Variovorax paradoxus: one gene and its partners. The main gene of each other region encodes a partner of the protein of the gene in region 3 in a complex. Links are inferred from orthologs where the notes say so. Each region holds a gene or a part of one and is shown on either strand. Other genes may lie near its edges. The genes, in order: dnaN, GOQ09_RS13305, dnaX and holA.

Region 1 (5,519 bases), 2.6 Mb from region 3 along the record:
CTGATTGCGCTGTTGCCAATGGCGCGCAAGCTGCTGCCACAACAGCCAAAGGAAACTCCGCGCGCCGGATGGATCGGCTATCTCGTGCTCGCAGGCGTCTTCATCACAATCGGCGAATCGCTTTTCCTGGTGTTTCTTGCGTTAGACAGTAGCCAGATGTCGACCGCTTCGCTTTTTCGACGCCTCAGCCTGGTTGTATCGTTTTTGATCGGTATGGCCGTTCTCCGAGAGCGCCCCACCAGAGTCAATATTTATGCGAGCCTGCTGAGCCTGATCGGTATCCTTGCGCTGTCTGTCGACTCGCTGACCTGAGTGCTCATGAACTTTACTTGAGGCAGGCCCAACCGCCTTGCTGTCCTTGGCCTCGGTCTGCAATCGCACGCGCTGCTGGTCCGCGGTTGCCTGCAGCGCGTCTTTAGGCCTGTGGTCTTGGTCGCGCGGCTATGTCAAAAAATCTCCCCGGGAGGGAAGCCTTGACACTCAGACGTCGATATTCGCAGCCCGCAGCGCGTTCTGCTCGATGAACTCGCGCCGCGGCTCCACCTCGTCGCCCATCAGCATCGTGAACACGCGGTCGGCTTCGATTGCGTCGTCGATCTGCACGCGCAGCAGGCGGCGCACGGTCGGGTCCATGGTGGTTTCCCATAGCTGTGCGGGGTTCATTTCGCCCAGGCCCTTGTAGCGCTGGCGCGAGGTGGCGTTTTCGGCCTGGCCGATGAGCCACTTCATCGCGATGCGGAAGTCGGCCACCTTTTCTTCCTTGGCGCGCTCGCCCTCGCCGCGGCGCACGATGGCGCCATCAGCGCTCAGCAGGTTGCGGAACGTGTTGGCGGCTTCGGCGAGCGCGGCGTAGTCGGCACCGTGCACAAAGTCCTGCGTGAGCACGCTGCTCTTGATGTTGCCGTGGTGGCGGCGGCTGATGCGCAGCAGCGGCTTGTCGGTGCGGGCGTCGAACTCGCTGCTCACTTCGGCGGGCACGCCGGTGGTGTTGAGCTCGCGCAGCTTGGCCTGCAGCGCCACGGCCGAAGCCTCTGCCGCGGGCGTGGTGTCCAGGTCGAGCGCCACGCCGTCGGCAATGGCGCGCAGCGCTTCGGCATCCATGAAGTTGCGCAGGCGCGCGATCACGGCTTCGGCCAGCTGGTGCTTGCGCGCGAGCTCGGCCAGCGTGTCGCCGCTCAGGGTGGTCGAGTTGGGCCCGCCGGTCTCGATGCTCGCATCCTTCAGCGCCACCTTGAGCAGGAAGGCGTCCAGCGCTGGGCCGTCCTTCAGGTACTGCTCTTCCTTGCCGACCTTCACCTTGTAGAGCGGCGGCTGCGCAATGTAGATGTGGCCGCGCTCGACCAGCTCCGGCATCTGCCGGTAGAAGAACGTGAGCAGCAGCGTGCGAATGTGCGCGCCGTCGACGTCGGCGTCGGTCATGATGATGATGCGGTGGTAGCGGAGCTTGGCGACGTTGAAGTCGTCCGCCCCGCCGCCAGCGGTGGTGGCGCCGGCGCGGCCGATGCCGGTGCCCAGTGCCGTGATCATCGTGAGAATTTCGTTGCTGGTGAGCAGCTTCTCGTAGCGCGCCTTTTCCACGTTCAGGATCTTGCCGCGCAGCGGCAGGATGGCCTGGAACTTACGGTCGCGGCCCTGCTTGGCGGAGCCGCCTGCGGAGTCGCCCTCCACCAGGTAGACCTCGCACAGCGCCGGGTCCTTTTCCTGGCAGTCGGCCAGCTTGCCGGGCAGGCCCATGCCGTCGAGCACGCCCTTGCGGCGCGTCATTTCGCGGGCCTTGCGCGCGGCTTCGCGGGCGCGGGCGGCCTCGATGATCTTGCCGCAGATGATCTTGGCGTCGTTCGGGCGTTCCTGCAGGTAATCGGTGAGCAGGCGCCCGACGATGTCTTCCACCGGCGCGCGCACTTCGCTGGACACCAGCTTGTCCTTGGTCTGGCTGGAGAACTTGGGCTCGGGCACCTTCACGCTCAGCACGCAGCACAGGCCTTCGCGCATGTCGTCGCCGGTGACTTCGACCTTGGCCTTCTTGGCCAGCTCGTTCTCTTCGATGTACTTGTTGATGACGCGGGTCATCGCGGCGCGCAGGCCCGTGAGATGGGTGCCGCCGTCACGCTGCGGGATGTTATTGGTGAAGCACAGCACCTGCTCGTTGTAGCCGCTGTTCCACTGCATGGCCACTTCAACGCCGATGTGCGTGCCCGGAATGCCGCCGTAGGTGTCGGCCGGCTTTTCGCCCGCTGCGTAGAACGAGTTCGGATGCAGGACGGTCTTGCCCTTGTTGATGAACTCGACAAAGCCGCGCACGCCGCCGGCGCCCGAAAAGTCGTCTTCCTTGCCGGTGCGCTCGTCCTTCAGGCGGATGCGCACGCCGTTGTTCAGAAAGCTCAGCTCGCGCAGGCGCTTGGAGAGGATTTCGTAGTGGAAATCGTTGTTCTCCTTGAAGATTTCCGTGTCGGGCAGAAAGTGCACCTCGGTGCCGCGCTTGTCGGTGTCGCCGATGATCTTCATGGGCGAGACCTCGACGCCGTTCACGGTCTCGAGCAGGCGGTCCTGCACGAAGCCGCGGCTGAATTCGAGTTCGTGGATCTTGCCCTCGCGGCGCACCACCAGGCGCAGCATCACGCTCAGCGCGTTCACGCAGCTCACGCCCACGCCGTGCAGGCCGCCCGACACCTTGTAGCTGTTCTGGTTGAACTTGCCGCCGGCGTGCAGCTCGGTCAACGCAATTTCGGCCGCCGAGCGCTTGGGCTCGTGCTTGTCGTCCATCTTCACGCCGGTGGGAATGCCGCGGCCGTTGTCGGTAACGGAAATCGAGTTGTCGCTGTGGATGGTGACGACGATGTCGTCGCAATGGCCGGCCAGCGCTTCGTCGATGGAGTTGTCGACCACCTCGAACACCAGGTGGTGCAGGCCCGTGCCGTCGGAGGTGTCGCCGATGTACATGCCGGGGCGCTTGCGCACCGCCTCGAGCCCCTCGAGGATCGTGATCGAGCCTTCGCCGTAGCTGGTGTCGGCGGGCGTGATCTCGATCGGCACCGCACTCTCGATCTCGGGCGTGTAGACCGGTTCGGTGTGGGGTACTTCGGGCTTGTTTTCTTCTGCACTCATTCGGATATTCCTCTATCTCTCACGGCATTCACGGGATTTTTCGGGCCTTGGCGGCCTGCTTTTCCTGCCTCTTGAAAGCGCAAACCCGCGGAGGGCCGCGGGCTGTCTGCGCAAGGCGCTGTGTTTTCTGTCTTCTAGATCCGCATCGGCATCACGACATATTTGAAGGATGCGTTCTCGGGGATGGTCAAAAGGGCGGAGCTGTTGGAGTCGGCCAGGTCCAGCTTGACCATGTCCTGGCCCATGTTGGCGAGAGCGTCGATCAGGTAGGTCACGTTGAAGCCGATCTCGATGGCGTCGCCGCCGTAGTCGATGTCGAGCTCGTCCTGTGCTTCTTCCTGCTCGGCATTGTTGGAGGCGATGCGCAGCGTGCCGGGCTCGATGTTCAGGCGCACGCCCTTGAACTTCTCGCTCGTCAGGATGGCGGTGCGCTGCAGGCTGGCCAGCAGGGGCGCGCGGCCGAGCGTGACGCTGTTCTTGTGGTTCTTGGGAATCACGCGGTTGTAGTCGGGGAACTTGCCCTCGACCAGCTTGGTGACGAACTCCATGCCGCCGAAGCTGAACTTGGCCTGGTTGTTCGCAAACTGCATCTCGATGGCGCCTTCGGCATCCGACAGCAGGCGCTGCATTTCGAGCACGGTCTTGCGCGGAAGAATCACTTCCTGGCGCGGCACTTCGACGTCGAGCGTGGCCGACGAAAACGCCAGGCGGTGGCCGTCGGTGGCCACCAGGCTCAGCTGCTTGCCTTCGGCCACGAACAGAATGCCGTTGAGGTAGTAGCGGATGTCGTGCACGGCCATGGCAAAGGAAACCTGCGAGAGCAGGTCCTTCAGCGTCTTTTGCGGCACGCTGAACACGGGACCGAAGTTGGCGGCTTCCTGCACCAGCGGAAAGTCTTCTGCCGGCAGCGACTGCAGCGTGAAGCGGCTCTTGCCGCCCTTGAGCACCAGCTTGCTCGCGCTCGACTCGAGGCTCACGGTCTGGTCGGCCGGCATGGTGCGCAGGATGTCGATGAGCTTGCGCGCGCCGATGGTGGTGGTGAAGTTGCCTTCGTCGCCGCCAAGCTCGGCCGTGGTGCGGATCTGGATCTCGAGGTCGCTGGTTGTGAGCTGCAGCTGGCCGCCGGTCTTGCGGATCAGCACGTTGGCCAGGATAGGCAGGGTATGGCGCCGTTCCACGATGCCTGCCACCGACTGCAGCGCGGCGAGGACTTTGTCTTGGGTTGCCTTCAAAACGATCATGTCTTCTTCCTCTTCTCTTTTATCTCTTTGAATCCGCTTGTAAGACGCCATTCTCCGCTGTTGCGGGTGGCTTTCTTGATGACATCCGGGGTCAGCCCTTGAGCGTTTGTTCGAGCACGTGGAGTTGCTGGTTCAGTTCGGTGAGCTGCTGGCGCTCGCCCGAGATCTTGCGCACCGCATGCAGCACCGTTGTGTGATCGCGCCCGCCGAACAGCTCGCCGATTTCCGGCAGGCTCTTCTGGGTGAGTTCCTTGGCCAGGTACATCGCGATCTGCCGTGGCCGCGCAATGCTGGCCGGGCGCTTCTTGCTGTACATGTCGGCGACCTTGATCTTGTAGTAGTCGGCCACCGTCTTCTGGATATTTTCGACCGAGATCTGCCGATTCTGGATCGACAGCAAGTCGCGCAGCGCCTCGCGCGCCAGGGCGATCGAGATTTCTTTCTGGTTGAAGCGCGAGTAAGCCAGGATCTTGCGCAGCGCGCCTTCGAGCTCGCGCACGTTGGAGCGCACGTTCTTGGCAACGAAGAAGGCCACCTCTTCCGGCATTTCGGCCGATTCGGCGCGCGCCTTGTTGATCAGGATGGCCACGCGCATTTCGAGTTCGGGCGGTTCGATGGCGACCGTCAGGCCCGAATCGAAGCGCGAAACCAGCCGCTCGTGAATGTCGGCCAGGCCCTTGGGATAGGTGTCGCTGGTCATCACGATGTGCGACTTCTTGGCCAGCAGGGCCTCGAACGCATTGAAGAATTCTTCCTGCGTGCGGTCCTTGTTGGCGAAGAACTGCACATCGTCGATCAGGAGCAGGTCGAGCGAGTGATAGCGTTCCTTGAACTCGTCGAAGGTCTTGCGCTGATAGGCCTTGACCACATCCGAGACGAACTGCTCGGCATGGATGTAGAGAACTTTGGAATCGGGCCGATCGGCGAGCAGCCGGTTACCCACAGCGTGCATCAGGTGGGTCTTGCCCAGGCCGACGCCGCCATAGATGAACAGCGGGTTGTACAGATGGCCCGGCATGCCGGCCACGTGCATGGCCGCGGCACGCGCCATGCGGTTGGCCGTGCCCTCCACCAGGGTGTCGAAAGTCAGGCCCGAATTCAGCCGGTTCTTGAAGCCGGCCGCGGCCGGCTCCTCCCCAGGGCCGGCCATGTCGCGCGGCACGTCGGTTTCCG
Region 2 (5,697 bases), 240 kb from region 3 along the record:
CTGAACGAGCTTCGTGCGGCGCGCGTGCGGGCCGTAAGCAACGCCCCGAAGCTGACCTGCGGCAGCACCACAAGGTCTGGCAGGGTTTGCACGAGGCGGTTGTACATGGCTTGTTCGCGCGCAGTCAGCGGCGGCCGTGCCTTGGGCTTGTCTACAAAGCCGCTGCTGCTTTGCGCAGACCTTTTTCTTGCGAGCGCCACGAACACCAGCAGCCCGATGGCCAACAAAAAGACCATGAATAAAAACGTATTCATCTCTGCTTCTCCTTCTCCGCAGAGTCTCGCATGACTGTGCAGGCGCCCTTTTGGGTGTTTTGCCGGACCTGTGCCGGCGCGCCGGATTCAGCCCTCGTATCGAGGGAAAGCGGCACAGTGCCTGATGCGCAAGCCGCGGCCAATTAGGCCGCGGAACTCACCATTTACCGTCTTTGGGAATCGCTTGAGGGCTCGGCTTTGCGCCAGCCGCAGCCGTGATGAGTTGTGCGGCTTCCGGCCGATTGGCCTTGGCCGCAAAGTCGACGGCGGTCATGCCAAGCTGGTTCTTCATCGTGGTGTCCGCGCCTTCGGCCAGCAGCAGCTTCACGGCTTCGGTCGATCCGTACATCGCGGCCATCATGAGCGGCGTGGTGCCGTTCGGCGACTGCGCATCGATGAAGGCGTAGTTGTCGAGCAGCACTTTCATGATGCTCAGCTGGCCGCTGCTGGCGGCATAGTGCAGCGGCGTCCAGCCGGGCTTGTTGACGGCGGCGTCGCGCTTGAGCAGCTGGGCGACGATGTCCTGCTGGCCCTTGATGGCGGCCAGCATCAGTGGGGTTTCGTCCTTGGCGTTGGCAATGTCGACGTCGGTTTGCGGCGACTCGAGCAGCACCTGGGCGACCTTGGGCGACGGTTCGCGCAGGGCGATGATCAAGCCGGTCTGGCCGTGTTCGTCGCGCGTGTTGGGGTCGAAGCCGCGCTGCAGCAGGGTTCGCACGCCGCTGGCATTGTCTCCGCGCACGGCCCGAAAAAAATCTTCGAACGAACCCGCATGCGCAGAAAAAGTTGCTGCAACGACAGCTAGATACGCAAACTTCTTAATGTATTTCTTCATTTGGTTTTGACTCCCTTGAACAGCGCTTCGAAGTTCTCGCTGGTGGATTCTGCGACTGCTTCGACGGGCAGTTTGCGCAGGTCGGCGATCTGCTTCGCAACGTACGGCACGTACGACGGATTGTTGGTCTTGCCGCGATACGGCACGGGTGCCAGATAGGGGCTGTCGGTTTCAATCAGCATCCGGTCCAGCGGTACGAAGGCCGCCACATCGCGCAGGTCCTGCGCCTTCTTGAAGGTCAGGATGCCTGAAAACGAAATATAGAAACCCAGGTCGAGCGCCGCACGGGCGACTTCGGCGGTTTCGGTAAAGCAATGGAACACGCCGCCTGCGGCCCTGCCGGAGCCGTCTTCGCCCTCCTCCTTCAGGATGGCCAGCGTATCGGCCGAGGCTTCGCGGGTGTGAATGACCAGCGGCATGCGGGTTTGCTGGGCGGCGCGAATGTGCACGCGAAAGCGGTCGCGTTGCCATTCCATGTCCGAAATGCTGCGACCGCCCTTGCGCTCTTCCATCTGGTAGTAGTCGAGGCCGGTTTCGCCGATGGCCACTACCTTGGGCAAGGCGGCACGGCGAACCAGGTCGTCGAGGGTGGGTTCGGCGATGTCCTCGTTGTCGGGGTGCACGCCCACGCTGGCCCAGAAGTTGTCGTAGCGGGCCGCCAGGGCCTGTACGTCATCGAACTCTTCCAGCTTGGTGCAGATGCACAGGGCCCGGTCGACCTGCGCTTCGGCCATGGCGGCGCGGATTTGCGGCATCTGGTCCGCGAATTCGGGGAATGTGAGGTGGCAGTGGGAATCGGTAAACATGGCGCTGATTGTCTGGCTGATGCCAGGGACACCGAGGAACCGGCTTTGCCGGGCCTCTGGTGCCGCCCTCAGGAGGGAGCTGGCGTAGCGACGCGAAGTGCGCGCAGCCTGGGGGGAGCCTAGATAGTCTGTGTGGGACGGTCGGAGGCCATCGAGCCACCGAGCGCCGCCTCGATGCGCGCCTTGAGCTGGCGCGACTTTTCGTCGGACGGAAAGCGGACGCCGACACCCGGCGCCCTGTTGCCGGCGGCGCGCTGCGGTGTGATCCACGCAACCTTGCCGGCCACGGGATAGCGCTGCGGGTCTTCAGGCAGCGTCAGCAGCACGTAGACGTCGTCGCCCAGCCGGTATTCGCGCGAGGTCGGAATGAAGATGCCGCCTTCGGCAAACAGCGGAATGTAGGCGGCGTAGAGCGCACCCTTTTCCTTGATGGCGAGCTGGATCACGCTCGGCCGTTGAGGCGTTGCGGCGGCGGCAGGGGCGGCTGGTTGGTTCATGGTCGGCGAGGAGCAGAGTTTAGGGTGGTTCGCGCCTCGCTCACAAGCGCTTCCAGCATGAGCCCCGCATTGAAAGGGTGTTCGGCGGTTCTTGCCGCATGGGCAAGCGACTTGGACCAGCGCGCCAGCGCCAGGTGCGAAGGCACCGCTGCCGGCAGGTCTGCCGCCTCGAAGAATCGGGGTTCGGCACCGCTGCCAACGGCCATCAGGTCGTGGCAGAGCTTTTGCAGCGCACCGATGGCTTGTGAGGGCGCCTGGTCCGCCAGCGCGGCGACGTCGCCGCGCAACACTGCCTTGGGCAGCAGCGACCAGGCCTTGGGCGACTGGCCGGAGCGCGCGAGCCGCAGCGCGTCGCTGGGCCGGCCGCCGGCCGCACGCAGCAAGGCCGTTGCGTCGGCCGCGGGCACGTCGTGGGCGCCCAGCCAGGCTTCGGCTTCGGCCGTTGCGGGCCATGGCAGCGTAAAGCCGAGGCAGCGGCTGCGAATGGTCGGCAGCAGTTGCCATGCCGCCTCGCTGGCCAGCACAAAGCGAACGTCGCCGACCGGCTCTTCGAGCGTCTTGAGCAGTGCGTTGGCGGTGATGGTGTTCATGCGCTCGGCGGGGTAAACCAGCACCACCTTGCCGCGGCCGCGGGCGCTGGTGCGCTGGGCAAAGCCGACCGCGTCGCGCATGGCCTCGACGCGGATCTCTCGGCTGGGCTTGCGCTTCTTGTCGTCGATGTCGGCCTGGGCTTTTTCGTCGAGTGGCCAGCCGAGTTCCTGCATGGCGACCTCGGGCATCAGCACGCAAAGGTCGGCATGGGTTCGAACCTCGATGGCGTGGCAGCTGGGGCATTGGCCGCAGGCGGTGCCGCCCTCTTCCACCTTGGGCTGTTCGCAAAGCCAGGCAGCGGCGAGCGCCAGCGCGAGTTCGTATTGGCCAAGGCCCGACGGCCCCTGCAGCAGCCAGGCATGGCCGCGCTGGCGCAGCAGCTCTGCGAGCGGCCGGCGGAGCCAGGGCGAAAGCTGCGGCGTGCTCATCGCGTGACTCCAGTCGCGGGTGTCAGCGCGCCACGCGCGACAAGCGCCGTTTCGACTTGCTGCCAGACCTGGTCGCGCGTCTGGCTGGCGTCGATGCGAACGAAGCGCTGCGCATCGGCGGCCGCACGGGCCGCGTAGCCCGCCGCCACACGCCGGAAGAACTCGACCGGCTGGGCTTCGAACTTGTCGGGCAAGCGTGCTCCGGCCAGCCGCTCGGCCGCAATTTCGGGCGTCAGGTCGAACCACAGCGTGATGTGGGGCTGCAGCAACCCTGCCGCTCCCCTGCCCCCTTGCACCCATTGCTCCAGCGTGGACAGCACCTGCGCATCGAAGCCGCGGCCCGCGCCCTGGTAGGCGAAGGTGGCGTCGGTGAAGCGGTCGCACAGCACCACGTCGCCGCGGGCCAGCGCTGGCTCTATCACCCGCGTGACGTGATCCCGCCGCGCCGCAAACACCAGCAGCGACTCGGTCAGCGGGTCCATCGGCTGCTCGAGGATGAGCCCGCGCAAGGTTTCCGCCAGCGGCGTGCCGCCGGGTTCGCGCGTGCGGACGACCGTGCGGCCCTGCGCTTTCAGGAGCGCTTCCATCGCGTCCAGATGGCTGGACTTGCCCGCGCCGTCGATTCCCTCGAGCGTGAGAAACAGGCCTTCGCTCATTGCGCAACCTTCGGTTTGGGTTCGCCATTGCTGCCACCGCCCCCGCGCTGGTAACGGTTGACCGCGCGGTTGTGCTCGTCGAGCGAGGTGCTGAACTGGCTTGTGCCATCGCCGCGCGAGACAAAGTACAGCGATTTGCTTTGCGCCGGCTGCACCGCAGCCAGCAGCGCGGCCTTGCCCGGCATGGCAATGGGCGTGGGCGGCAGGCCGCCGCGGGTGTAGGTGTTCCAGGGCGTGTCGGCCTGCAGATCTTTCTTGCGCAGATTGCCGTCGAAGGTGGTGCCCAGGCCGTAGATGACGGTCGGGTCGGTTTGCAGCGGCATGCCAGTGCGCAGGCGGTTGACGAACACGGCCGCAATCTCGGAGCGGTCTTTGGCCTTGCCTGTCTCCTTCTCGACAATACTCGCCAAAATAAGCGCCTCATCAGCCGTTTTGATCGGCAAATCGGCCGCCCGGGCTGCCCAGGCGGCTTCGAGCTTCTTGTCCATGGCCCGCATGGCACGCTGCAGCAGCGCGATGTCGGTGGAGCCCTTCGAATAGGTGTAGGTGTCCGGAAAAAAGCGCCCTTCCGGGTGCACGCCGGGCCTGCCGAGCTTGGCCATCAGCGCGTCGTCTGGCAGGCCGACGGTCTCGGGCTTGAGCTGCTCGGCCTTGGCAAGGGCGGCGCGCACCTGCCGGAAGTTCCAGCCTTCGACGAGCACCAGACTGCGCGTGGCTTCTTCGCCGCGCACCAGCACGTTGAGCAGCATCTTGGGCGTGATGCCGCGCTCCAACTCGTAGCTGCCGGCGCGAATCTGGCGGTCCTGCCCAGAAAGGCGGAACCACAGATAAAGCAGCTGCGGCTGCACGTCGGCGCCGGCATCGGCCACCGCCTGCGCCACGCCGCGCGGCGTGGTGCCCGGTTCCACGGAAAGATCGAGGCTGGGCGCGGGCAGCTTGAGCGGCTGGTGCACCCACCACAGTCCGGCGGCGCCAAGGCCGAGCGCACCCAGTGCGGCAAGCAGAAAGAGCGTAAGAAAGAAGCGGCGCACGGGTCCGATGGAATGACAGGAAGAGGAAAAACGAATCGGGGATTCGGTGCGAAAAGTCGGTGGCCCTGCGGGAACAACGGCAAGTTTCCCTGCAAGCCGGACGGATCGGCTTCGACCATGATAATTCAGCGATGACTACTGTCGTTCTCAATGGTGTTACCGCCCTCTCGCACCTTGGCGTGATTCGCGCCGAAGGACCGGATGCGGCCGGCTTCCTGCACGGCCAGCTCACGCAGGATTTTTCGCTGCTCGGCGCCACCGAGGCTCGCCTGGCCGCCCTTTGCACCGCCAAGGGCCGCGTGATTGCCAGCTTCATAGGTATTCGGCCGCAGCCCGACCTGGTGCTGCTGGTCTGCAGCAAGGACATTCTGGCCGCCACGCTCAAGCGCCTGTCGATGTACGTGCTGCGCGCCAAGGCCAAGCTCACCGATGCCACGGACCAGTTCGCCCTGTACGGTCTCGCCGGCACCGCATTGACGGGCAACGGCCTCGATGCCGCCGCCCTGCCCGGCCAGCGCACGGCCATCGGCACGGATATCAGCTCCGTTTCGCTCTATCCGGCCGACGGCGTGCCGCGCGCTCTGTGGATTGCCCCCGCC
Region 3 (5,608 bases):
CTGCAGCACGAAGGCCTGGAAGAACTGGTTCTTGGCCTGCAGATTGATGGTGTGCTCGTAGGCGCCGGAGCACACGTCGGCCGAGCCGCCCACCACGGCCTGCAGCGCGCGTGCACCGCCGGCAAAGTCGGAAATCTCGACCTCGAGGCCTTCGGCCTTGAAGTAGCCGAGCTGCTCGGAGATGGTGAGAGGCAGGTAGTAGAAGGCCGCCTTGCCGCCGACTGCGATGGAAATCTTCGTCTTCTCGAGTTTGGCTTGCGCAAAGACCCGCGGCAGCGCAACTGCTGCGGCAGCGACTGCGGAGGCGGTGATGAGGGTTCTGCGATGGAGCATGGAGCGGTCCTGCGGGCTCTTTGATTCTGGTGAACTGAATCGAGCTTAGGGGTGCGCCCACGTTGCCTGCATCGGGGTCATCCCGTGCGGGTTTTTACGTAAACATGAAGACCTCTACGAGGCCTCTTCCGATGGCTTGGTGCGCCTATCGCGCGACGAAAAGAATCGCGATGTTGACCAGGAATCCGAGTGCCCACACTGCGCTGCGCACGCTGCCGATGCCCTTGATGTACACCGCGATGTAGATCACGCGCAAGACGACATATGCAGCCGCAAGCATGTCGAGCCTTGCCTGCGCCGCACCGAGCTGATGCGCAATGATCACCGCGCCGATGAAGAACGGCAGCCCTTCGAAGCTGTTGGCCTGCGCGCTGTTCGCGCGTGCGCGCCAGCCGCTCTGCTTTGCGGCCCAATCGCGCGGCTGGATGTTGTCGCGCGGCCCGAAGCTGCCGACCTTGGCGATCCATGCCGCCAGGTACGGCAGGCCGCAGGCAATGAACACGCACCAGTAGGCAATCGTCAGCAGTGAAAGAGTCATGTCGGTTGTCTGTGCCTACCTGCGGTCTACCAGCGCATGCGCGATGGTGCCGAGATCGACGTATTCGAGTTCGCTGCCCGCCGGCACGCCGCGCGCAAGCCGTGTCACGTTGAGGCCGCGCTGCTTGAGGGCTTCGCCGATCACGTGCGCGGTGGCTTCGCCCTCTGCCGTGAAGTTGGTGGCAAGGATCACCTCGCTGACCGTGCCGTCGAGCGCGCGGTCGAAGAGCTTCTGCAGGCCGATGTCCTTGGGCCCGATGCCGTCGAGCGGACTGAGCTTGCCCATCAGCACGAAGTAGTAGCCGCGGAATGCACCCGTGCGCTCGAGCGCGGCCTGGTCGGCGGGCGTTTCGACCACGCAGAGCTTGCTCGCGTCGCGGCGCGGGTCCAGGCACACGTTGCAGACCGGCGCCTCGGTGAAGGTGTTGCAGCGCTCGCAATGCCGCACGTTGCCGGCCGCCTGCTGCAGGGCACGCGCGAGCAGCTGTGCGCCTTCGCGGTCGTGCTGCAGCAAATGAAAAGCCATGCGCGAGGCCGACTTCACGCCGACACCGGGCAGGCGGCGCAACGCATCGACCAATGCGTCGAGCGAACTGGCGTCGGCCATCAACGGCTCAGAACGGCAGCTTCATGCCGGGCGGCAGGCCCGGCATGCCGGCCGTGAGCTTGCCCATCTTCTGTTCGCTGGTTTCCTCGGCCTTGCGCACCGCGGCGTTGAAGGCGGCGGCCACCAGGTCTTCGAGCATGTCCTTGTCGTCGGCCAGAAGGCTCGGGTCGATGGTGATGCGCTTGACGTCGTGCTTGCAGGTCATCACGACCTTGACCAGGCCGGCACCCGATTCGCCTTCGACCTCGATGGTGGCCAGCTCTTCCTGGGCCTTCTTGAGGTTGTCCTGCATTGCCTGCGCCTGCTTCATGAGGCCGGCCAGTTGTCCTTTGTTGAACATCGTTGGTCCTGATTGTTGGTTGGAAAAAATGGGGAAGGATAAGAGACGGCGCTCAGGCGGGCTTGAGCGTTCCAGGCACGATCTTCGCATCGAATTCGCGCATCAGCATCTGCACCTCGGGGTCGTTGCGAATCGCCTCTTCGGCCACACGCTGGCGTTCGTCGGCCGCGTGCTTGTTGCGGCGCGCGGGGCTGTCGACCACGCCGCCGATTTCAATCGCCAGCTTCACGCTGTGGCCCAAGGCCGCGAGCGCGTCGGCGAGCTTCTCGCGCGCCGAAGGCTGGTTGAGCAGTTCACGCTCCACGCGCAGTATCCACTGGTCGACGTCGCGCGCCACAAGTTGCGACTGCAGCGCAAGCTCGCGCGCCAGGGCATTGATGCTCTCGGCCGCAATCATCTGCGTGACGGTGGCATGCCAGAAATCGCCGTCTTCGCTGGGGGGAATGGGCGCTGCGGGGGCGCGCTGCCCGTCGGGCCGAGGCACGTCCCGCTGGCCCGGCGGCGGCTGTACGCGAATCGGCACCGCGAGCACCCTGGGGCTGTCTTCGCCAATCGGCGCCTCCGCCGAAGGGGGCGGCCTCGGCGGCCCGCCCTGCCGCACCGGTTCGCTCACCACCGCAAGGCGCTGGCCCGCCGGTGCCGCATCGGCTTGCGGGGGCACCGGTGCGGCAGCCCGAGCGGGTGCCTCGGCTACCGGTGCAACCCGAGCCGCAGGTGCCGCCGTGGGCGCCAAAACCGCCCGTGGGGCGTCATTCAGAGTTTTTTTTTCCGCTGAAGCCGAAGGGGCCGATGAGGAAGTGGCCGCGCCCGAAGGCTTGAAGGCCAGCAGCCGCAGCAGCACCATCGTCAGCGCCGCATACTCGTCGGGCGCCAGGCCCAGCTCGCCGCGGCCGTGCAGGCACAGGCTATAGAGCAGTTGGGTTTCGTCTGCCGGCATCAGCGATGCCAGGCGGGCTGTATCGGCCGCATCGGGGTCGGTGGCCGAATCGGCCGACTCCGCGCGCGAAGGCACCGCCTGCAGCACGGCCATGGCCTGAAGCACGGCCGTCATTTCTTCCAGCGTAGAGGCAGCCGACATGCCGTCGCGCCGCAGCGCCTCGGAGGTATCGACCACCGTTTTGCCGTCACCCAGCGCCAGCGCCTCGATCAGCTTGAACACATGGCCTCGGTCCACGCTGCCGAGCATCTGCCGCACGCCGGCTTCGAGCAGTTCGCCGTTGCCGAAGGCAATCGCCTGGTCGGTGAGCGACAGCGCGTCGCGCATCGAGCCACGCGCCGCGCGAGCCAAAAGGCGCAGCGCCTGCGGTTCGGCCGGTACCTGTTCGGTCTGCAGCACGCTCGTCAGGTGTTCGAGCACCGTTTCAGGCGCCATGGGCCGCAGATTGAACTGCAGGCAGCGCGACAGCACCGTGACCGGCACTTTCTGCGGATCGGTCGTTGCCAGCACGAACTTGAGGTATTCGGGCGGCTCTTCGAGCGTCTTCAGCATCGCGTTGAACGCGGTGTTGGTGAGCATGTGCACTTCGTCGATCATGAAGACCTTGAAGCGCCCCTGCACCGGCTTGTAAACCGCCTGCTCGAGCAGCGACTGCACCTCGTCCACGCCGCGGTTCGAGGCCGCGTCCAGTTCGGTGTAATCAACGAAGCGGCCCGAATCGATGTCCTTGCAGGCCTGGCACACCCCGCAAGGCGTGGCCGTGATGCCGCCCTGCCCATCCGGACCCTGGCAGTTGAGCGACTTGGCCAGGATGCGCGACACCGTGGTCTTGCCCACGCCCCGCGTGCCGGTAAAAAGGTAGGCGTGATGCAGGCGCTGCGTGGTCAACGCGTTCTCGAGCGCCTGCACCACGTGCCCCTGACCGACCATCTCGCCAAAGGTTTTCGGACGGAACTTGCGAGCGAGCACGAGATAAGACATTGGGGGCATTCTAAAAGGCGCGGAGCCGGTCCCCGGCCCTCCCCCGCAATCTAAAAAGCCCTGCCTTTTTCGCGGGATACCGCGGAGCCGGCTCCGCCGGCCGCCGGTATAGCCCGCCAGCAGAGGGGTGGGCGAAGCGACACGAAGTGCGCGCAGCCTGGGGGGTTACAATAAGTGCTGACGGGCCTCCCTGCATGGTGAAGTGGCCAACCGGGTCAGGTGGGGAACCAAGCAGCCCTAACTGCGTAGTCAGTGCCAGGGGTAAGGCTCGTCAACCTAACATCAAAAAACCGCGAGTTCTCAAGACAAGAACTTGCGCGTTGCAAGAGGGGCTCTAAGCCCCACTCCCACCCTCACGCGCTTCCCGCGCCGACCAGCATTTCGCATGGCCCGACGAAGCCTTCGCTGCCTTCGAACTGGCGCAGCGCCTCTTCGATGGCATCCCAGGTGCTCGCGCGCTCGGCCTCATCGAGCCCGACCATCATCTGGTGCAGCGCTCCGAAGGACTCGCGTTCGAAGCGCACGCATTCGGCCGCACTCGCCAGCCGCACCGGCGACGGCACCCGGCGCACTTCGATGTCGCGCAAGCCGGCTTTGGCAAACGCGGCCTCGAGCGCGCCCTCGGCACCGAGCGAAAAGGGCCCGGGCTGACCCGGCAGCGGCGCAGGGAGCCGCGCGCGTTCGCGAATGATCTTCACGGGGATCGAGAAGAACGCGTTGCGCTCGGGGGTCGAGTAGACGACCGCCGACACCCGCCCGCCCGGACGCAAGGCGCGCCGCATGCCGGCAAGCGCGCGCTGCTGGTCGGGGAAGTAGATCAGGCCCACGCGGCTGATTGCCGCGTCGAAGCTGCCGGCAGGCAGCGTGTCGAGCGCCTCGCCGTCGAGTTCGAGGGTCTCGAGGTTCGACAGTCCCGCGGCCTTGGCATCCGCCGCCGCGCGCTCAAGCAAGGCCGGCGCGATGTCGGTGGCAAGCACGTAACCACTGGCGCCCGCGCGCCGCGCGGCACCGATCGACTGCTCGCCCGCGCCGGCGGCAACGTCGAGCACCCGGCTGCCGGGCCCGATGCGGGCCAGATCGAACATGGTTTCCGTCGCATCGCCCAGCCAGCGGCCGAGAAACGGTCCCCAGCGGTGCCAGGCCTCGGCGGCGGCCTGCCACTGAGCGCGCGTGGTGGTCTTGAAGGCGGCGGCGTTGAATGCCGGCGCGGCTGTGGCGGTTTCCATGATGTGTCTCCATCGAGTGAGGGAGTCTCAAGAATGGCCGCGCGGCCCAAGCTTCGCCAGTCCAGAATTTGTACTGGCCTCGGCGCGCCTCAAGGACTAAATTGACGCCATGATCGACTACGGCCAGTTTTGTACTGTGGCGCGCGGCGCCGAGGTGCTGTGCGAGCGCTGGACGCCGCTGGTCGTGCGCGAACTGCTGTGCGGCAGCACGCGCTTCAACGACATCCGGCGCGGCGTGCCGCGCATGTCGGGCTCGCTATTGGCCCAGCGCCTGCGCAAGCTGGAGGAAGTGGGCGTCGTCAAACGGGTTAATGGCGACGGAAGCACGGCCGAATACCACCTGACCGCAGCGGGCGAGGAGCTGCGCCCCATCGTGATGGCGCTGGGCCATTGGGGTGCGCGCTGGATCGGCAGCCGGCTCAAGCGCGACCAGCTGGACGCCGGCTTCCTGATGTGGGACGTCCGCCGCTTCGTGCGGATCGACGAGTGCCCGCGCGCACGCTGCATCGTGATCCACTTCCGCTTCACCGACGCGCCCGACGGCGAGCGGCGGTGGTGGCTGGTCGTCGACCAGGGCAGCGCCGACCTCTGCCGCGACAACCCTGGCGAGGAGCCGACGCTGATTGTCGAATCAACCGTGCGGACGC
Region 4 (5,519 bases), 2.1 Mb from region 3 along the record:
CTGCGCGGCCTGCACCGCCAGCGGCAGCATCTCCTTGGTGAGATTGTTCCAGCCGCCCGGGAAAAGATTGGTGTCGACCGGCGCAAGCTTGAAGCCGGCGTTGCGGATGTCGACGGCGCTGTAGAACGGCGGCGTGTGCTCCATCCATTCGAGCCGGAACCAGCGCTCAATGGCGGGCGTCGAGTCGAGTACCCGCTGCTCCAGTTCGTTGATCGGGCCGGTCAGGGCGGTGACGAGATGCGGAACCATGCGGCGGCCTTGTTGGTTTTGTACTTGAAGGTAGAGCGGAATTGTAGGATTTGGGGGTGGCCGCCCCAATGACAAGACTACGTATGGCAGTCTTGGTTCAATCCGCCCGCCTTCGGTGCATCAACTCCGGACTTCGCCCTGCCCAAGCACCACATACTTGAGCGAGGTCAGCCCTTCGATGCCGACCGGCCCGCGCGCATGGAATTTGTCGGTGCTGATGCCGATCTCGGCCCCCAGGCCAAACTCGAAACCGTCTGCGAAGCGTGTGCTCGCATTGACCATGACGCTCGCCGAATCGACCTCGCGCAGAAAACGCTGCGCATGAACGTGGTCGCGCGTGACGATGGCGTCGGTGTGATGGCTCGAGTAGCGGTTGATGTGCGCAATGGCCTCATCGACGCCCTCGACCACCTTGATGCTGATCACCGCGGCAAGGTATTCCTCGGACCAGTCGGACTCGACCGCATCGACGATTTTTCCGCTTGAACCGACGGCATCGTCCGCGCGCAGGATGCGGGCCGCGACCGGGTCGCAGCGCATTTCCACGCCCTTGGCCGCAAAGATGGCCCCAATGCGGGGCAGGAAGTCTTCGGCCACCGCCGCCGACACCAGCAGGCCCTCGGCCGCGTTGCAGGGGCTGTATTTCTGGGTCTTGGCGTTGTCGACGATGCGCAGCGCCATTTCAAACTCTGCCGTGTCGTCCACGTAGACGTGGCAGTTGCCGTCCAGGTGCTTGATGACCGGCACCTTGGCATCGCGGCTGATGCGCTCGATCAGGCCCTTGCCGCCGCGTGGAATGATCACGTCCACGAACTCGGGCATGGCGATGAGCTGGCCCACGGCCTCGCGGTCGGTGGTCTGCACCAATTGCACCGCCTCGACCGGCAGGCCGGCCTCGGCCAGCGCCTCGGACACCAGCAGCGCCAGCGCCTTGTTCGATTCGATGGCCTCCGAGCCGCCACGCAAGATCGCCGCGTTGCCGCTCTTGATGGCCAGGCTCGCGGCTTCGATGGTCACGTTGGGGCGGCTCTCGTAGATCATGCCGAACACGCCAATGGGCACGCGCATCTGGCCCACGCGAATGCCGCTGGGCTGCTGCTTCATGCCGATGATCTCGCCGATCACGTCCGCCATGCCCGCGAGCTGCTCGCAGCCCTGCGCCACGGTCTCGATGACCTTGGGCGTGAGTTTGAGTCGGTCGACCATCGGGGCCGACAGGCCCGCGGCCGTGGCGCGCTCCAGGTCCTTCTGGTTGGCCTCGGAAAGGCCGGGGCCGGCTTCGCGCAGGCGCTTGGCCAGGGCCTTCAATGCTCTGTTTTTGGTAGCTGCATCCGCACGGGCCATGAGGAATGCGGCGGATTTGGCTTGCAGGCCAAGGGCCTGCATGTGCTCGCTGACGTTGAACGCGTTCATGTCGGCATTTTCCTGCATTTGGATCAACCCCGGGCTTTGCATCCCTTGGGTGTTGTCCCATCTCCCTCAGCGAGCGGGAGCTGGGCCGCTGCTGCAGGCGCGGCACAGCATCAGGGCCAGACGCTGCAGCGCCTGCCAGCCGCTGGCGGGCCAATCGGGCTGCTTGAGGCCCTTGCAGATGCCGTCCACCACATGCGCGGCGCGCAGCAGCCGGGCCAGCATGCGGTCGTCGAGCCTTGGCAGCACGCGCTCGAAGGCGCGCTCGCGCGGGCCCCAGATGCGGTTTTCGCGCAGCGCCATGGGCAGCGGCCGGCCCGAGGCCATGGCGTCCTTCACGCGCTTGAGCGCACGGATGTCCTCGGCAATCGTGTAGTGCACCAGCACCTCGGCCTCGCCCTCGGCCTGCAGCCCGTCGAGCATGCGCGCCACGCGCTGCGGATTGCCGGCCAGGACGGCCTCCGACAGCTTGAACACGTCGTAGCGCGCCACGTTGTTGACCGCGGCCTCGACCTGCTCCCAGCTCAGTTCGCCCGCCGGATGCAGCAAGGCGAGCTTCTGGATTTCCTGGTGCGCCGCGAGCAGGTTGCCCTCGACGCGGTCGGCAAAGAACTGCAGCGTGCGCTGGCCTTCGTCGCCCGGCATCACGCGCTGGCCCTGCACGCCCAGGCGCTGTGCGATCCACTGCGGCAGCGCGGCGCGCTCGATGGGATCGACCTGGATGCTCACGCCGTTGTTCTCGAGCGCCGAAAACCAGGCGCCCGTGCGCGTGGCCTTGTCCAGCCGCGGCAGCATCACCAGCGTCAGCGTGCTGTCGTTGCCCTGCGCCGCTTCGGCCAGCTGCTGCAGCGCCGTGCTGCCGTCCTTGCCGGGCTTGCCCGAGGGAATGCGGATCTCGACGATCTGCTTGTCCGCGAAGAGCGAGAGCGAACCGCCCGCCGCAAGCACCGCGCTCCAGTCGAAGTGCGCGCCGGCCACGGTGTACGAGCTGCGCTCGGTGTAGCCCTGCGTGCGCGCCGCAGCGCGAATGGCATCCGCGGCCTCTTGCGCGAGCAACGGCTCGTCGCCGTGGATCGTGTAGAGGGACTTCAGCCCCTTTTGCAGGTGGGGCCCGAGCTGGGCGCTGGCAAGTTGCATCGGATCGCGGCAGGCGCAGGCTTGCGCCTAGAGTTCCTTGACGGCCGCCAAGCGCCGCATCAACTGCTGCGCGATGTCGGCCTGCATGTCGCGGTACAGCAGTTCGGCCTCGCCGTCTTTCGCGAGCGCGTTGGTTTCGTTGAAGCTCAGGTCGCGCGTCTGCGACACCTCGGTCGGCGGCAGCAATGTCTTGCCGCCCGGCGTGCGCAGCGAGAAGCGCACGCGCAGCTGCAGTTGCAGCTCGCGAAGCGCGCCCGCCGAGTTGGTCGATATCACGATGCGGTCGCGGTTCTCGCCAAGAATCTCGAGGATCGCATCGGCGGTCTGCGCCTCGGTAGGCGGCACCAGCGTCACGGTGCCGGCAGCGCGCATTTCGCGGCGCAGCCGGTTGATGAGCTCCGAATTGCCCGACACGGCCAGCGTCTTGAACGCGAACACGGGCGCCTTGCGCAGCTCGAACCCGCAGCCGGCCAGCGCAAGGCTCGCGCCCGCGGCGGACAGGCCCAGTAGAAAGCCGCGGCGCGGCAGCGAGGCAATTCGATTGTTCATGCTTGTGTCGTTACTCAAATGACCACGTTGACCAGGCGGCCGGGCACCACGATGACGCGCTTGGCCGGTGCGCCTTCCGCGAACTTGACGAAGTCGTCGCAGGAAAGCGCGAGCTGCTCGATCTCGGCCTTGGAAGCGCCGGCCGGCACGCGCAGCGCGCCGCGCAGCTTGCCGTTGACCTGGAGCATGAGCTCGAGCTCGTCCTGCTCGAGCGCACTCACGTCCACCACGGGCCAGGGTGCGTCCAGCAGGCCGCCCAGTTCCTTGTCGTAGCCGAGCTGCTGCCAGAGTTGGAAGGCGATGTGCGGCGTGGCGGGATACAGGCAACGCAGCAGGATGCCGAAGCCTTCGCGCAGCGCGGCCGCATCGGCAGGGCTGCCATCGGGCTTGAAGCCTTCGAGCGCGTTGAGCAGCTTCATCGCACCTGACACCACCGTGTTGTATTGCATGCGCTGGTAGTCGTAGTCGACTTGGCGCAGCACCGTGTGCACCTCGCGGCGCAGCGCCTGGGCGTTCTTGCCGAAAGACTGGCCGCCGATGGCTGCCGGTTGCACGTCCGCCTGCGCCACGCCGAAGTTCCACACCCGGCGCAGGAACCGGTAGCTGCCTTCGACGGCCGCGTCGTTCCACTCGAGCGTGGCTTCCGGCGGCGCGGTGAACATGGTGTACAGGCGCGCGGTGTCGGCGCCGTACTTCTCGATCAGGTCCTGCGGGTCGACGCCGTTGCGCTCGCTCTTGCCCATCTTGCCGACACCGCCGTACTCGACCTTGGTGCCGTCGCCGGTGGTGCCGCCGACGATGCGGCCCTGCGCGTCGAGCACGGGCGTCACTTCCAGCGGCGGATGGTAGTTCTTGCCGCCTTTTTCGTCGCGGTGGTAGTAGATGTGGTTCAGCACCATGCCCTGCGTGAGCAGCTTGCTGAAGGGCTCGTCGACCTTCACAAGGCCCAGGTCGCGCATCACCTTGGTCCAGAAGCGCGCATACAGCAGGTGAAGAATCGCGTGCTCGATGCCGCCGATGTACTGGTCCATCGGCATCCAGTAGTCGGCGCCCCCGGCCACCATCGCCTCGTCGTTCTTCGGGTCGCAGTAGCGCATGAAGTACCACGAGCTGTCGACGAAGGTGTCCATCGTGTCGGTCTCGCGCCGCGCGGCCTTGCCGCACACGGGACAGACCACGCCGGCATGAAAGCCTTCGTGCTTGGCCAGCGGGTTGCCCGAGCCGTCGGGCACGCAGTCGGTCGGCAGCACCACGGGCAGGTCCTTCTCGGGGACCGCCACCGCGCCGTGCTCGTCGCAATGGATGATCGGGATCGGCGTGCCCCAGTAGCGCTGGCGGCTCACGCCCCAGTCGCGCAGGCGCCAGGTGGTCTGCATTTCGCCAAGGCCCTTCTGGCCCAGCGCATGCGCCACGGCGGCCACGGCCTCCTTGTGGCTCATCCCGCTGAAGTTGTCGGAGTTGATGGTCACGCCGCGTTGCTTGTCGCCGTACCAGTCCTGCCACTTGTGATAGTCGAAGTGGGGCTCGTCGTCGACCAGCACCACCTGGATGATCTCGATGCCGTACTTGTTGGCAAAGGCGAAGTCGCGCTCGTCGTGCGCGGGCACGCCCATCACGGCGCCGTCGCCGTAGTTGATGAGCACGTAGTTGCCCACCCACACCGGCACCTGTTCGTCGGTGATCGGGTGCGTCACGGTCAGGCCCGTGGGCACCCCCTTCTTCTCCTGGGTGGCGAGCTCGGCCTCGGTAGTGCCGCCGGCCTTGCATTCCTCGATGAAGGCCGCGACCTTGGGGTCGAGCGTGGCGGCGTGCGCAGCCAGTGGATGCTCGGGCGCCACGGCGCAGAAGGTCACGCCCATGATGGTGTCGGCGCGCGTGGTGAACACGTACATGCGGCCGTCCTGGATCAGCTGGCCGCTCGCGTCCTTGATGTCGTGCGTGAAGGCGAAGCGCACGCCCTCGCTCTTGCCGATCCAGTTCTCCTGCATCAGCTTGACGCGCTCGGGCCAGCCCGGCAGCTTGTGCTGGGTGTGCTCGAGCAGTTCTTCGGCGTAGTCGCTGATCTTCAGGTAGTAGCCCGGAATCTCGCGGCGCTCGACCGTGGCGCCGGTGCGCCAGCCCTTGCCGTCGATCACCTGCTCGTTGGCCAGCACGGTCTGGTCGACCGGGTCCCA

What was found.
Region 1: the proteins of dnaX (region 3) and dnaN are in contact, whole or in part, in a cryo-EM structure (PDB 8GIZ), measured with the Escherichia coli proteins. The link is inferred for Variovorax paradoxus from one-to-one orthologs.
Region 2: the proteins of dnaX (region 3) and GOQ09_RS13305 are in contact, whole or in part, in a cryo-EM structure (PDB 8GIZ), measured with the Escherichia coli proteins. The link is inferred for Variovorax paradoxus from one-to-one orthologs.
Region 4: the proteins of dnaX (region 3) and holA are in contact, whole or in part, in a cryo-EM structure (PDB 8GIZ), measured with the Escherichia coli proteins. The link is inferred for Variovorax paradoxus from one-to-one orthologs.

What each region holds. Positions count from the first base shown.
Region 1 is NZ_CP046622.1:299-5,817, reverse strand. What follows is about bases 2,294-5,114. They hold dnaN (DNA polymerase III subunit beta), read right to left. Parts: upstream 4,347-5,114; coding sequence 3,240-4,346; downstream 2,294-3,239. Other genes in these bases: dnaA (chromosomal replication initiator protein DnaA), read right to left, coding at 4,438-5,114; gyrB (DNA topoisomerase (ATP-hydrolyzing) subunit B), read right to left, coding at 2,294-3,105. Also shown: GOQ09_RS00020 (DMT family transporter), read left to right, coding at 1-312; more of gyrB, read right to left, coding at 481-2,293; more of dnaA, read right to left, coding at 5,115-5,519. UniProt on the Escherichia coli protein: Confers DNA tethering and processivity to DNA polymerases and other proteins. Acts as a clamp, forming a ring around DNA (a reaction catalyzed by the clamp-loading complex) which diffuses in an ATP-independent manner freely and bidirectionally along dsDNA.
Region 2 is NZ_CP046622.1:2,877,558-2,883,254, reverse strand. The notes cover bases 1,401-4,399. They hold GOQ09_RS13305 (DNA polymerase III subunit delta'), read right to left. Parts: upstream 3,412-4,399; coding sequence 2,389-3,411; downstream 1,401-2,388. Other genes in these bases: mltG (endolytic transglycosylase MltG), read right to left, coding at 4,064-4,399; tmk (dTMP kinase), read right to left, coding at 3,408-4,067; GOQ09_RS13310 (PilZ domain-containing protein), read right to left, coding at 2,015-2,392; GOQ09_RS13315 (TatD family hydrolase), read right to left, coding at 1,401-1,895. Also shown: GOQ09_RS13325 (DUF2726 domain-containing protein), read right to left, coding at 1-254; GOQ09_RS13320 (ankyrin repeat domain-containing protein), read right to left, coding at 412-1,089; more of GOQ09_RS13315, read right to left, coding at 1,086-1,400; more of mltG, read right to left, coding at 4,400-5,098; GOQ09_RS13290 (YgfZ/GcvT domain-containing protein), read left to right, coding at 5,230-5,697. UniProt on the Escherichia coli protein: Part of the beta sliding clamp loading complex, which hydrolyzes ATP to load the beta clamp onto primed DNA to form the DNA replication pre-initiation complex.
Region 3 is NZ_CP046622.1:2,639,237-2,644,844, reverse strand. What follows is about bases 1,303-4,212. They hold dnaX (DNA polymerase III subunit gamma/tau), read right to left. Parts: upstream 3,736-4,212; coding sequence 1,870-3,735; downstream 1,303-1,869. Other genes in these bases: GOQ09_RS12230 (class I SAM-dependent methyltransferase), read right to left, coding at 4,089-4,212; GOQ09_RS12245 (YbaB/EbfC family nucleoid-associated protein), read right to left, coding at 1,485-1,817; recR (recombination mediator RecR), read right to left, coding at 1,303-1,477. In the rest of the region: GOQ09_RS12260 (ABC transporter substrate-binding protein), read right to left, coding at 1-333; GOQ09_RS12255 (MAPEG family protein), read right to left, coding at 479-871; more of recR, read right to left, coding at 887-1,302; more of GOQ09_RS12230, read right to left, coding at 4,213-4,961; GOQ09_RS12225 (winged helix-turn-helix transcriptional regulator), read left to right, coding at 5,071-5,608. UniProt on the Escherichia coli protein: Part of the beta sliding clamp loading complex, which hydrolyzes ATP to load the beta clamp onto primed DNA to form the DNA replication pre-initiation complex.
Region 4 is NZ_CP046622.1:498,710-504,228, reverse strand. Bases 763-3,583 are described here. They hold holA (DNA polymerase III subunit delta), read right to left. Parts: upstream 2,797-3,583; coding sequence 1,729-2,796; downstream 763-1,728. Other genes in these bases: leuS (leucine--tRNA ligase), read right to left, coding at 3,360-3,583; lptE (LPS assembly lipoprotein LptE), read right to left, coding at 2,824-3,345; GOQ09_RS02345 (glutamate-5-semialdehyde dehydrogenase), read right to left, coding at 763-1,662. Also shown: gshA (glutamate--cysteine ligase), read right to left, coding at 1-249; more of GOQ09_RS02345, read right to left, coding at 370-762; more of leuS, read right to left, coding at 3,584-5,519. UniProt on the Escherichia coli protein: Part of the beta sliding clamp loading complex, which hydrolyzes ATP to load the beta clamp onto primed DNA to form the DNA replication pre-initiation complex.